Regions from separate parts of the Rhizobium sp. 10PS4 genome, predicted to be linked through region 1. Evidence: predicted binding sites of a transcription regulator. Region 1 holds the regulator's gene; each other region holds the start of a gene.
The links. Region 1 encodes PhoB, which activates phosphate uptake and scavenging genes when phosphate is short. Its sites were predicted from a motif close to TGTCATNNANCTGTCAT; they were not measured.
Positions count from the first base shown of each region.

Region 2: the regulator PhoB is predicted to act here: its motif matches at 1,728-1,744, upstream of RWJ89_RS19170 (DUF2794 domain-containing protein).
Region 3: the regulator PhoB is predicted to act here: its motif matches at 1,571-1,587, upstream of pstS (phosphate ABC transporter substrate-binding protein PstS).
Region 4: the regulator PhoB is predicted to act here: its motif matches at 1,833-1,849, upstream of RWJ89_RS30055 (DUF1045 domain-containing protein).

Region 1 covers NZ_JAWDIW010000007.1:237,602-241,023, forward strand. Annotated here, with positions in the region: gene RWJ89_RS15695 (aspartate aminotransferase family protein) at 1-624, opposite strand, end outside; gene RWJ89_RS15700 (GcrA family cell cycle regulator) at 1,045-1,578, shown strand; gene phoB (phosphate regulon transcriptional regulator PhoB) at 1,900-2,583, opposite strand; gene phoU (phosphate signaling complex protein PhoU) at 2,732-3,422, opposite strand, start outside.
Region 2 covers NZ_JAWDIW010000009.1:285,282-288,703, forward strand. Annotated here, with positions in the region: gene acnA (aconitate hydratase AcnA) at 1-408, shown strand, start outside; gene RWJ89_RS19165 (DUF1223 domain-containing protein) at 644-1,384, shown strand; gene RWJ89_RS19170 (DUF2794 domain-containing protein) at 1,767-2,168, shown strand; gene RWJ89_RS19175 (GNAT family N-acetyltransferase) at 2,255-2,812, opposite strand; gene RWJ89_RS19180 (Bax inhibitor-1/YccA family protein) at 2,923-3,422, opposite strand, start outside.
Region 3 covers NZ_JAWDIW010000004.1:65,416-68,837, forward strand. Annotated here, with positions in the region: gene RWJ89_RS08385 (Na/Pi cotransporter family protein) at 1-133, opposite strand, end outside; gene pstS (phosphate ABC transporter substrate-binding protein PstS) at 251-1,342, opposite strand; gene RWJ89_RS08395 (NAD(P)H-hydrate dehydratase) at 1,689-3,161, opposite strand.
Region 4 covers NZ_JAWDIW010000019.1:52,585-56,006, forward strand. Annotated here, with positions in the region: gene mnmD (tRNA (5-methylaminomethyl-2-thiouridine)(34)-methyltransferase MnmD) at 1-633, opposite strand, end outside; gene RWJ89_RS30050 (NAD(P)/FAD-dependent oxidoreductase) at 632-1,810, shown strand; gene RWJ89_RS30055 (DUF1045 domain-containing protein) at 1,925-2,632, shown strand; gene puuE (allantoinase PuuE) at 2,748-3,422, shown strand, end outside.

The DNA.
Region 1 (3,422 bases):
GTTCTCGTCGCAGAGCTGGCGAAGCGCCTTCATGAACTCGCTAGTGGCAGGACGGACGCCGCCTTCGCCCTGCACCGGCTCGATGAGGATGGCGGCCGTCGCCTCGGTGATCGCGGCGCGGACCGCTTCGATATCGCCGAAAGCCACCTGATCGAAACCCGGCGCCTTGGGGCCGAAACCTTCGAGATATTTCTCCTGGCCGCCGGCGGCGATCGTCGCCAGCGTCCGTCCGTGGAAGGCGCCTTCGAAGGTGATGATATGGAAGCGCTCGGGATGGCCCTTGGAAAACTGGTAGCGGCGCGCCGTCTTGATCGCGCATTCGAGCGCCTCGGCACCCGAATTGGTGAAGAACACCTTGTCGGCGAAGGTGGCGTCCGTCAGGCGCTTTGCCAGACGCTCCTGGCCGGGGATCTCATAGATGTTCGACAGGTGCCAGACCTTGTCGGCCTGCTCCTTCAATGCGCCGACCACATGCGGATTGCTGTGGCCGACGGAGGTGACGGCGACGCCGGCGCCGAAATCGAGATATCGCTCGCCACTTTCGGTGATCAGCCATACGCCCTCGCCTCGCTCGAACCGCAGTGGGGCACGAGAATAGGTGTCATAAAGCGCGGCTTCAGCCATGGCGCGATCTCCATCAAAGTTGCCGGGCAATGACTCCGGCTAAGGAAACCAGGCCCGAAAAATCAAAAATGCCGCCTTGCGGCGGCGAGTGGCACTATTTCCTTTTCGCGCTGCAATGTCAACAAAACGGCGCCCTTAGCGTATGCAGCAAGGGTGTACAGCGGCATTTTCAGTCATCAACAGGCATTATTGCAGAAATGACACGCAGGGGCAGCAAGTTGGGGAAAACTACGAATTCGATTCATCCGGATTCATGCGACTCTTGTCACGGAGTCAGCCTCACACTAGGTTAAAGATCAATTACTAGACTGCATGCGGCGGAACTAGTCACCAAAATTGATCAAGCGTTTCTTGTTTCGGAGCTCCCGGGACAACGGTGAGGGATTCTGCCATCACCAACGCAAAAGGTGGAGACAGGGCATGAACTGGACAGACGAGCGGGTCGAGAAACTCAAGAAGCTTTGGGCCGAAGGACTGAGCGCCAGCCAGATTGCTGCGCAGCTTGGCGGGGTCAGCAGAAACGCGGTCATCGGCAAAGTGCACCGGCTGTGCCTTCCCGGCCGTGCCAAGGCCGGCGGCACCAACACCGCGGCGCGAACGCCGAAGCGCAACACATCGGCGCCGCGCGCACCGAACTACGCCTCCCGGATCACGACCCGCACCGTCACCCGCCAGCAGGGCGCGACGATGCTGAAGGAAGAGATCGAGATCGAAACGATCGAGGAAATGGAATACGTGCCGAGGGGCAACGTGGTGGTGCCGATTTCGCGCCGCCTCGGCCTGACGGAACTGACCGAACGCACCTGCAAGTGGCCAGTCGGCGATCCGCTGAAGGACGACTTCCATTTCTGCGGCTGCGAATCCCCCGACAATTCGCCTTATTGCGGCTATCACCAGAAACTCGCCTACCAGCCGGTGAATGAACGCCGCCGGGCAGCGGCGCGGGCCAGCTGAACGAGCGAACATCGTTTAGAATGCAGAAAGCGGGCCGAGTGGCCCGTTTTTTTATGCGAGTGGATGGAAGCGCTTATTGCGAGATGGCTGCCCCTCACCCTAACTCTCTCCCCGTAAACGGGGCGAGGGGACTTGCCACACGAGAGGTGGAGGACGGGGAACGGAGACGTCGCAGCGGGTCCCTTCGCCCCGCGAGCGGGAGAAGGTGGCGGCAGCCGGATGAGGGGCGGTCTATCGCCGCGAACCGGACAGCAGCGGGACAAGCCCGAGCACGACGAAAAAGTCGTCGGTCGACTCTGTCAGTAACCAGAATGGAAGCCCTCAGGCTTCCATCGAATAACCGGCGCCGCGGACGGTGCGGATGACGTCTTGCATGTTGGAGAAATTCAGCGCCTTGCGCAGACGGCCGACATGGACGTCGACGGTGCGCTCGTCGACATAGATATCGTGGCCCCAGACGCCATCGAGAAGCTGCGAGCGGGAGAACACCCGGCCCGGCGACGACATCAGGAATTCCAGCAGGCGGAATTCGGTAGGGCCGAGGCGGACTTCGCGGCTCTTGCGATGGACGCGATGGGTTTCGCGGTCGAGCTCGATATCGCCGCACTTCAGCACGGTCGACAGCACCTCGGGACGGGCGCGGCGCAGCATCGCCTTGACGCGGGCAACGAGCTCGGGGGTCGAGAAGGGCTTGACGACATAATCGTCGGCACCCGTCGACAATCCGCGGACGCGCTCGCTCTCCTCGCCGCGCGCCGTCAGCATGATGATCGGCAGGCGCTCGGTTTCCGGCCGCATGCGCAGGCGCCGGCAGAGCTCGATGCCGGAGACGCCCGGCAGCATCCAATCGAGGATGAGAAGATCGGGCGTGCGCTCCTGAAGCCTCATTTCGGCTTCGTCGCCACGAAGGATGGTATCGACCTCGAAGCCTTCCGCTTCGAGGTTGTAGCGAAGAAGCACGCTGAGGGCTTCCTCGTCTTCAACAACTGCAACTCTCGGGATCATGCGTGTCGGTCTCCTCGCGCATCATCCTTAAATCAGGGGGTGATTTAAGCAATTCATCCTGCGCAAATTCAGAAATTGGCTGCGACCTCTTTGCGCGCCCCGGACGGGCGCGCACGCAATTGACTGGTCCGGCGACTGGCCCGGGCGGTTATTCCGTCACCGCGCCGACGGTGTTGGCGCTGTCGTCCTTCGGACGATCGCCTTCCGGCTGTGCGCCGGTCGTCATGTAAAAGATCGTCTCGGCGATGTTGGTGGCATGGTCGCCGATGCGCTCGATATTCTTGGCGCAGAAGAGAAGATGCGTGCAGCTAGTGATGTTGCGCGGATCCTCCATCATATAGGTCAGAAGTTCGCGAAACAGCGAGGTGTACATCGCGTCGATCTCGTTGTCGCGTTCACGGATCGCATTCGCCTTGTCGGCTGAACGATTGGTGTAGACATCGAGCACTTCCTTGAGCTGGACGAGCGCCAACTCGGACAGATGCTCGAGGCCGCGGGCGAGCTTGCGGGGAACGCCGGTGCTTTGGACGGCGATGACGCGCTTGGCGGTGTTCTTGCCGAGGTCGCCGACGCGTTCGAGATCGGCGGCGATGCGGATCGAACCCATGATTTCACGCAGATCCGAGGCCATCGGCTGACGGCGGGCGATCGTCACGATCGCCTTGTCGCCGATTTCGCGTTCGGCGTGATCGAGGATCACATCGTCCGAGATGACCTTCTGCGCCAGCGCGGTATCGCCGTTGACGAGGGCGCGGACGGCTTCGCTGACCATCTGCTCGGCCAGGCCGCCCATTTCGGAAATCCGCCTGGACAGGAACTTCAGATCATCATCGTAGGCA
Region 2 (3,422 bases), on a different contig from region 1:
TACAAGCAGGAAGGCGTGCCGCTCGTCATCTTCGCCGGTGTCGAATACGGCAACGGCTCCTCGCGCGACTGGGCTGCCAAGGGCACCAACCTGCTCGGCGTCAAGGCGGTGATCGCCCAGTCCTTCGAGCGCATCCATCGCTCGAACTTGGTCGGCATGGGCATCATCCCCTTCGTCTTCGAAGAGGGCACGACCTGGCAGAGCCTCGGCCTCAAGGGCGATGAACTCGTCACCATCGAAGGCCTCGAAAAGATCAAGCCGCGCGAGAAGAAGATCGCCAGGATCACCTATGGCGACGGCACCGTGAAGGAGGTTCCGCTGCTGTCGCGCGTCGATACGCTCGACGAGGTGATCTATCTCAACAATGGCGGCATCCTGCAGACGGTTCTGCGCGATCTCGCTGCCTGATTTTTAAGAAACTCGCATGATAATGGCCGCCGGAGAGCAGTTTCCGGCGGCTTTTTCTTTGCGGCGGCAGTATTCAAACGGCACTCACGATGATTTGTTTTGCGCAAGTTCCTGTCGAGCTTCGTCTCACCCGTTCGTGACTTTTCGTTTGGACCCGGAAGGATTATTCGTACGTTCATATGTCAGGGCCGCCGGTTCAAACATGCCGTCGGCGCTGAAAAAGAGGTGCAGGTGAATGTCCCCCCGTTTTTTGCTTCCGCTAATCGCCGGCGTTGTTCTCTCAGGCCCGCTGCAGGCCGAAGACGGCACGCCGAAAGGTGTCGTCGAACTCTTCACGTCGCAGGGCTGCTCCTCCTGTCCTCCCGCTGATGCCGCTTTTCGCAAGCTGGTGAACCAGGGCGATGTCATCGCGCTCGCCTATCATGTCGATTACTGGAACTATCTCGGCTGGGCCGATACGTTGAGCTCCAAGGAAAATACCGAGCGGCAGTATGGTTATGCCAAGACGATGGGCCGCAGCAACGTCTACACGCCGCAAGCCATCGTCAACGGACGCGACCATTTGGCCGGCGCCGATCTGAATGGCATCAACAGCAAGATCGATACCTATAGCAGCGAGGGCAATGGGCTGACCGTTCCAATCAGCGCCGCGATGCGCGGCGACGAGCTGGAGATCAAGATCGGCGCGGGACAGGGCAAAGCCAATGTCGTGATGGTCTATTTCGATAAGGAAAAGACGATCGACGTCGAAAAAGGCGAGAACAGCGGCAAGAAGATTTCTTATCTGCACAGCGTCACCAATGTCGAAACCGTCGGCATGTGGGACGGCAAGGCAACCAGCCTGACGCTGCCTGCCAGCGTCCTGCAGCGGCCGCAGCTCGAGGGCTGCGCCATCCTGCTGCAATCGGCGACCGCAGACGGCGATCCGGCTGCGATCCTTGGCGCGACCGTAGTGATGGCTGGTAAAAATATCTGACACTTCGTCCGGTTACGGACGAAGTTCCGGGCGGCCCGGCCGAGCGTATTCGGGGCTGGGGTTAAGGTCGATACGCTCCGCCGGGCCCTTTGGCGCGCTGGCGCCAAACCGGAATTCATAAATCTCCTGCAAATGAGGCGCTGTTTTGACTGAAATGCGGCGCTGCAGAGAAAGCGTTGACCTGTCCAGCGCATCATGCTTTCCGAAATCGAACGCAACTTTCGGAAGGCATGATGCACTGACTCAAAGTGCTACAGCGTCCTTGCGCGAGAGACGTGCGGTGTTGTCGTGCGGCTGAATGTGACGGCTGGCACTCTTGCAATTTGCGGCGGCTCGGGCAAACTGTCACCCTCCTGTCACAAGCGGAGGCCTCGGGAGACTGATGACAGATCAGCCGGATTTGCGACACGGCGAGAGCCGCTCCGTCGACAATAGTTCCTCAGTCGTCGTCGATCTCAGGGAATACAAACAAAGCAAGGACCCGCTTCCGGTGACCTTCCACCGGCGCGAACTGGACGCGATCCTCTGGATCTACGGCCGGATGGTCGGTGATGGTGAATGGCGCGACTACGCCATCGATCACCTGAAGGACAGGGCCGTCTTTTCCGTTTTCAAGCGTTCCGGCGAAATGCCGCTCTTCCGCATCGAGAAAAACCCGAAGCTTGCCGCCAAGCAGGGCGCCTATTCCGTAATCAGCGTCAACGGCACGATCCTGAAGCGCGGTCACGAGCTGAACCAAGTGCTGAAGGTCTTCGACAAGGCCCTGAAGCTCGTCGACAATTAAAGCGCGTCGCGCTTTAAGTCTTTGATTTATGCATGTCGTTATCCCAAAACCGTTGCACACTTTTGGGCGACATGCATTAAGCCATATCAGCCGTTAAACAGCGTGCCGGGATAGACGGACGGGTCCGGATCGGTGCTCATGCCTTCGCCGAGCGCGCGCTGCATGAACATCGTATCCAGCCAGCGGCCGTGTTTATAGCCGGTGCCCTTCATCAGGCCGACCTCCGCGAAGCCGGCCGCGCGATGGAGCGCGATCGATGCGGGGCTGGCGCCGCCGATGACGGCAGCCATCTGCCGAAAGCCGAGGGTGGTGCAGCGGATGATCAGTTCGGCGAGCAGCGCCTTGCCGATGCCCCGGCCGCGGGCCTCAGGCGCCAGATAAATCGAGTCCTCGACCAGCCAGCGATAGGCGGGACGCGCGCGAAACGCCGAGGCGTAGGCGTAGCCGAGAAGCGTCCCGTCCGTGCCGATGGCTGCAATATAGGGATATTGCTGGCCGACGATCGCCGAAAAACGCACTGCCATCTCGGCCTCGGAGGGCGGGACGATCTCATAGCTCGCGACGCCGTTCAGGACCGATTCGCGATAGATATCGGCAATGGCGGGGATATCGGCATTCGAAGCATCGCGCAGGAGGAAGGACATTTCAGCAGCATATCCATAAGGGCGGCAAGGGCTTTCTAAAACCATCCCGTGAAAGCCTGCGCAACAAAAAAGGCGGCCGAAGCCGCCTTTTCGATCTCACTCGGTCCTGCTTATTTACGGTTGCCCATGAACTGCAGCAGGAACATGAAGAGGTTGATGAAGTCGAGATAGAGCGTCAGCGCACCCATGATCGCCTTGCGGCCGGCGACGGCGACGTCATCGGCTTCCAGGTACAATTCCTTGATCCGCTGCGTATCGTAGGCGGTGAGGCCTGCGAAGATCAGCACGCCGAGTACCGAGATCGCGAACTGTACGGCGGACGACGCCAGGAAGATGTTGACCAGCGAAGCGATGATCAGGCCGAAAAGACCCATCATCAGGAACGAGCCCATCGCCGACAGGTCACGCTTCGTCGTGTAGCCGTAAAGCGACAGCGCGCCGAAGGAGGCGGCGGTGACGAAGAAGGTCTGAACGACGCTCTGGCCCGTGTAGATCAGGAAGATCGACGAGAGCGACAGGCCGACGAGCGCGGCGTAGACCGCAAAGGTCGTCTGCGCGGCGGCCACCGTCATGCTATGGATCCGGAAGCTCAGGAAGAACACCAGAGCCA
Region 3 (3,422 bases), on a different contig from region 1:
TCGCGAGAAATGCGCGCATCTTGTTGACGGAGAGTGCCTGGATGCCGTTCGACATGAACTCCAGACCGAGCATGAATATCCCCAGCCCGCCAATAACAGGCACAAGAATATCCTTGAAAATGTCGATGTTCATTACGCCTTACCCCCTTGGCGCCAAAATGGCGCGCTTCAACGACGCCCCCGCGTGTCACATGCCCGATTTGATACGGTCGGGGATGCCCCGACCGCGTATCATGCGCGCCCGAACGATTTACTGGCTCGCGGATGCATCCTGCTTCAGCCAGTATTTGACGATCTGACTGACGAGCTGCGGCGGCAAAGGCACATAGCCCAGCGCCTCGGCGTCCTTACCGCCCGCCTCGAACGCCAGACGGAAAAAATCATGCACGCGGCGATAGCGATTGGGCGCCTGTCCCGTGATTGGAACGACAGCAAATGTTGCGCCGCTGATCGGATAGGCCGCCTCTCCCGGTTGATCCGCGAGCGATACCGAAAAATCCTTCGCTTCATCCCATGAGGCGGTGCTGGCGGCAGCCCGCACGCCATCCGGTCCCGGTTTTACGAACTGGCCGGATTTGTTCTGAACAGCGGCATAGGGCAGGTTTGCACGCTCGACCTGGCCAAAATCGGCATAGGCGATCGCCCCCTTGGTTGCCTGCACCGCGCGAATGAGATCCCCGGTTCCCTCGACACTCGTCCCCACAGGCCAGGCGATCAGCGTATCCGCTCCATGTGCCGCCTTCCATTCCGGGCTTGCCGAGGACAGGAATTCGGTGAACATGAAGGTGGTGCCTGATCCATCCTTGCGGCTAACCGGGCTGATTTTCTGATCGGGAAGGCTGATCTCCGGGTTGATCGCCTTGATGGCAGGGTCAGCCCACGACTGGATCTTGCCGAGATAGATATTCGCAAGCAGCGGGCCAGTCAGGTTGATACGGCCCTTGTCGATACCGTCAAGATTGACGGCAATCGCCACGCTGCCGAGCACGATCGGAAATTGCTGGCGGCCATGCTTTAAAAGCTCGTCGTGGGAGACAGGCACATCGGTCGCAGCGAAATCCAGCTCCGGCTGATCAAGGCGCATCAGGCCTGCCAGCGAACCGACGAGCTCGTAATCTACCGTCCAATCGGGTGAGCTGAAGTCGCCGTCATCCATCCGCGCCTTCTCGTAGATCTCTGCCCACTTCGCGATGATGGGTGCCGCGAATGTGGAGCCGGCGCCGCGAATGGGCTCGGCCATGGCTGCAGGAGCGATGAAGAGTGAACCGACAACTGCCGCAAGTCCGCTAAAGCCGGCGGCGGCGGTCGTCACTCTGTGGACTTGCCGAAAAAAACGTTCCATCGGCGCTTCCCCTCGCAACCGTTGACTGCGCACTTCGATCAGAATTCAAACCAGATCAGCTCAGGACCCACTGTCCGAACCCGTGTTCCAGCCGACAGGAATTCCTGACACGACTAAGTATTTCCATTAATTAACATTTTAATGACAGTTTAGTTTTGCGGGTTGCTGATTCTCCGCGCAGGACATTCTTGGACTGATCGATGTCGCTCTAAAAATTCGAAATAAAACCGTCACTCAACTGACACATCGGCCGCATTTATAATGGTAAAACAACGCAGCCCGCGCCACGGCCAGACCGACGGTGCGGATTGCTTCTGCGTTCGAGGTGCAAGAGGATGCGGCGGCGCTAAAGCGGCAATACCTCGGCTGCAAGCTCCTCCGCCGTCAGCCCCTTGCCGGCGCGTTGGCCAGCCTCGCCGTGCAGCCAGACGCCGGCAGCCGCGGCCTCGAAGGCCGGCAGGCCCTGGGCGAGCAAGCCGCCGATGATGCCGGCAAGCACGTCGCCGGAACCGGCGGTGGCAAGCCAGACGGGAGCGTTGGTATTGATGAGCGCACGTCCATCGGGTGCTGCGATAACGGTATCGGCGCCTTTGTAAATGATCGCGGCATTGGCGCGGCGGGCGGCGGCCACAGCCTTATCCACCTTTCCGAGCGCATCATCGCTGCCGATATCGGGAAAGAGCCGCGCGAATTCGCCCTCGTGCGGTGTCAGCACCAGACGCGGCTCACCCCGGAAAAGATCAAACAGCTGTTGCGGATCGTCTTTGAACGAGGAGATGCCGTCGGCATCGAGCACCAGATGACGATCGGCAAAGGCGGCGACGAAGCCGCGCGCCCTGGCGCCGATGCCGAAACCGGGGCCGAGGACGAAGGTCTGCAGCCGCTTGTCGGAGAGCCAGTTGCCGAGGTCGGCCTCGTCGTCGATGGCATGCAGCATGACGGCGGTCAGATGCGCGGCATTGGCGGCCATCGCCGCGCGGGGGGCGGCGATCGTCACCAAGCCGGCGCCGGCCTTCAGGCCCGAGATCGCCGACATGCGCGCCGCACCCGTCTTGTCGGCCACGCCTGAGAAGACGACCAGATGACCGCGCTTGTATTTGTGGGTTTCCAACTGCTCGGCCGGCAGCGCACTCTTCCAGGCATCCGGCCTGTTCTCGGCGATGATACCGCCTGCCTCGGCGCGGATGATGCGGGCGGGGATACCGATGTCGAAGACCTCCAATTCACCGCAAAGCTCCCTGCCCGGCATCAGCAGATGGCCGGGCTTGCGGGTCATGAAGGTGATGGTGTTGCAGGCCCGGAAGGCAGCCCCCAGCACTTTGCCGGTGCGGCCATCGAGGCCGGAGGGCAGATCGATGGCGAGCACGGGAATAGCGGCCTCGGTGACGCGCTCGATCAGCGCGCGCACATCGGCCGACACCGCGCGACCAAGCCCAGCCCCGAACAGGCCATCGATGACGACGTCGCCGGTTTCCGGCCGATAGAGGTCAAGTTCCTGTCCCTCCGACGCGCAGCCGATGCGGGCGCGGGCGACATCGCCCTTCAGCCTCAAGGGATCGCCGAGATAGTAGAGCGCCACGTTGGCCCCACTCTCCTGCAGATGGCGGGCTGCGACATAGGCGTCGCCGCCATTGTTGCCGGGCCCGCAGAGTATGACGAAACGCAAAGCTCCGGGATGAAGGCGCAGAGCAGCCGCCGCGACTGCCGCACCTGCCCTCTCCATCAGGTCGAAAGAGTCGATGCCGGACGCGGCAGCGGCCGCGTCGACGGCGGCCATTTCGGCAGGCGTGAGAAGAAGGTCGGACAGATGTTTGCTCATCATCCTATTCAATCAAAAAACGCCTAAAAAACAACCGCCTGAAATACCAAAGAGAAGGACCCTATTTAGGCATTTGCCTATATTTTAATCTCAGCGTGACGTGTATTCGCAGGTGCGAAAATACATGAGTTTTTCCGTTTCCGATGGGATTTTGATCGGGAGACAATGTTTTTCCATCTGACCGTCGCCAAAACCACACAGAATTCCCTACAAACTCGCCGGTTTTGGCAGAATCGACGTCTTTTTTCGACAGGATGGATT
Region 4 (3,422 bases), on a different contig from region 1:
GCGCACGAAGCCAGCCGCCGCATAGGTGGCGAAGGTGCCGCCGGCTGCGCTTTTCTCGCAGACGAGCCGCATCAGTTGCTCCGACCACATATCGCTGTTGCGCGACGGGGCGAAGCCGTCGAGATACCAGGCGTCGAAGCCGGGCGGGGCTGCGGCCACGCCCTCCAAGGCATGGCCGCAGACCACGCTGAGCGTCGTCTGGGCATCGAGATCGAGCTCAACGATGCCATCGGGCGCTTGCGGCCACGCCGACGTCAGCGCCTCGCGTTCTGCATCGATCTCCGGCCAGTGCGACAGCGCCCGGCCGATTTCTTCGCCGCGCATCGGGTGGAGTTCGAAGGAGGTGAAATGCAGGTGCTGGCCGTCTGCACGGTGGAGCTTCCATTGCCGCCAGGTCTCGGCGAAGTTCAGGCCGGTGCCGAAGCCGAGCTCACCGATCAGGAATGCCTGCCGCCCGTTCCAGCGCTCCGGCAGGCCGTTACCGGCGAGGAAGACGTGGCCGCATTCCAGCCGCCCGTCGGTCTGGCAATAAAAGTGATCGCCAAAGGCGGTGGAATAGGGCATATCGCCGTCGCGCCATTCGAGCGGCTGCGGGGCGCCTGCGCCAATCTGATCGGGGTTCACGTCTGTCATGGAAAAAGCCGATAGTCCTCAGCCGGTCTCAGGTCAATCGTCCTCAGAATTGCTGATCGTCGGCGGCGGCATCATGGGTCTGTGGGCGGCCGTCCATGCCGAGCGCCGGGGCATCCGGACTCTTATCAGTGACGCCGGCAGATTGGGCGAAGGTGCAAGCGGCGGCCTGCTCGGCGCGCTGATGCCGCATATGCCGGACCGGTGGTCGGAGAAGAAGCAGTTCCAGTTCGATGCGCTGGTCTCGCTCGAAACCGAGATCGCCGCGCTCGAAGCCGAGACCGGACTTTCTGCCGGTTACCGCCGTTCCGGACGGCTTATCCCGCTGCCGAAACCGCATCTCAATACAATAGCGCGTGGCCACTCCGAGGACGCCGAACGCCATTGGCGGGCGGGCGGCCGCCGCTTTCACTGGCATGTGCTCGACGGGCCGCCGGTCAACGGCTGGATCGAGGCGTCTGCCGGCGAGAGCGGCTTCGTGCATGACACGCTCGCCGCCCGCGTTGCGCCTCGCTTGCTGGTCGCAGCGCTCATCGCCTTCCTGCGGCGGGCAAAGCATGTTCGCATCCTGGAGCATGCGACGGTTGCCGGCCTCGATCCCGATCGCGGTACGGCCGAAATCAACGGCGAAACCATCGTTTTCAGTCACTGCATCCTGGCCGCTGGCCATCAGTCCTTTCCGTTGTTGCAGGGCCTGACGCCGGGGCTGAAACAACCGCTCGGCCAGCCGGTGAAGGGGCAGGCGGCATTGTTGAAAGCCGATATCGACCCGGCGCTGCCGACGATCTTCCTCGACGGGCTCTATGTCGTCGCGCATGAGGGCGGGCACGCGGCGATCGGCAGCACCAGTGAGAACCGTTTTGACGATCCTACATCCACCGACGTCCAACTCGACGTGCTGATCGAGGCGGCGCGGGGCATCGTACCGACGCTTCGCGACGCCCCTATTGTCGAGCGCTGGGCCGGGCTTCGCCCGAAGGCGATCGATCGGGATCCGATGATCGGTCGCCATCCCGACCACCGGCGCCTGATCGCGCTGACCGGCGGCTTTAAGGTCAGTTTCGGCCTCGCCCACCGGCTGGCGGAGGCGGCGATATGTATCGCAAGCGATACAGACTGCGGATTTTTGCTGCCGGAAAGCTTCGCAATTTCAAGCCACATTGCGGTGGCTTCACGTTAAACGTGAATTAGACGCCGCTGCCTTTCGTTATTCTGTCATGCAAATCACCTATCTGCTTGCGCATCGACAGCGCCGGATCTGAACGGCTCTCACTTCCTTGATGGAGGAAATTGCATGCGCTATGCCATTTGCTTCACGCCTCCGGCGAGCGACCCGTTGTCGCTCGTGGCCGCCAATTGGCTTGGCCGAAACGTGTTTTCGGGCGATATGATGGAGCCTCCGGCAGTTCGTGGCCTCGGCATTCACGAGATTGCCTTCCATACCGCCGTGCCGCGGCGCTACGGATTTCACGGCGTTTTGAAGGCGCCGTTCCACTTGTCCCGCGACATGCCAGAATCGCAACTCCTGCGCGATCTCATGCGTTTTTCCGGGACCTTCGTTCCCTTCCAGATTCCGCGTATCGAAGTCGCCCGGCTCGGCAATTTCTACAGCCTGCTGCCGAGCACGCCCTGCGAGCAGATCCAGTATCTCGCCTCGGCGATCGTGCAGGAATTCGATCGTTTCCGCGCACCGCTCAGCGAGGCCGAGATCGAACGCAGCGATCCGGACGGGCTGTCGGCGACGCAATTTTCCAATCTGCATCGCTGGGGCAATCCCTATGTGATGGAGGAGTTCCGCTTTCATATGCCGGTGACTGGCCCCGTCAACGCGATCGACATGCCGCGCATCGAGCCGGCGTTGCGGACGATCTTCGAGCCTGTCCTCTGCGAACCTGTCACGGTTTCGAACGTGGCTCTGATGATCGAGGAGGGCACTGGCGGTCCTTTCCGCGTTCATTCGCTGCATCCGATGGGCAAGGTCAGCGCGCGCAAAATAGCTTGAGTCTGCCGATGGGCTAAAGGCTTGTGCCGTAAGGGCAAAATCCGGCGGAGCAGTTTCCGTCTCGACATTCCAGCTGCGGATGCTACCGTTCCCCGTCTTTTCAGAAGGTGATTTGATGGTATCCGAGACTTATCCGCGCAATCTCGTCGGTTACGGGCGTCTGACGCCCGATCCGAAATGGCCGGACGAGGCACGCGTCGCCGTGCAGTTCGTCATCAACTACGAGGAGGGCGGCGAAAGCTCGATCCTCGACGGAGATCCGGCTTCCGAAAACCTGCTGTCGGAGATCGTCGGCGCGGCCGCCTGGCCAGGGCAGCGTAACCTCAACATGGAATCGATCTATGAGTATGGTTCGCGTGCAGGCTTCTGGCGGCTCTGGCGGATGTTCACCGATCTCAAGGTGCAGGCAACCGTCTACGGCGTGACGCTGGCGATGGCCCGCAACCCCGAGGCCGTCGCCGCGATGAAGGAGGCCGGTTGGGAGATCGCCAGCCATGGTTACCGCTGGCTGGAATACAAGGATTTTCCTGAAGATCTGGAGCGCAAGCATATCCTCGAAGCGGTGCGCCTGCATACCGAGCTTACCGGCGAGCGGCCCTATGGCCTGTATCAGGGCAAGCCTTCCGACAATACGCTTCGGTTGGTGCAGGAGGAGGGCGGTTTCCTCTATTCCTCCGATTCCTACGCCGACGACCTGCCTTACTGGGTGAAGGGCGTCGACGGGAAACCCTTCCTGATCATCCCCTATACGCTCGAAACCAACGACATGCGTTTTGCGACGCCGCAAGGC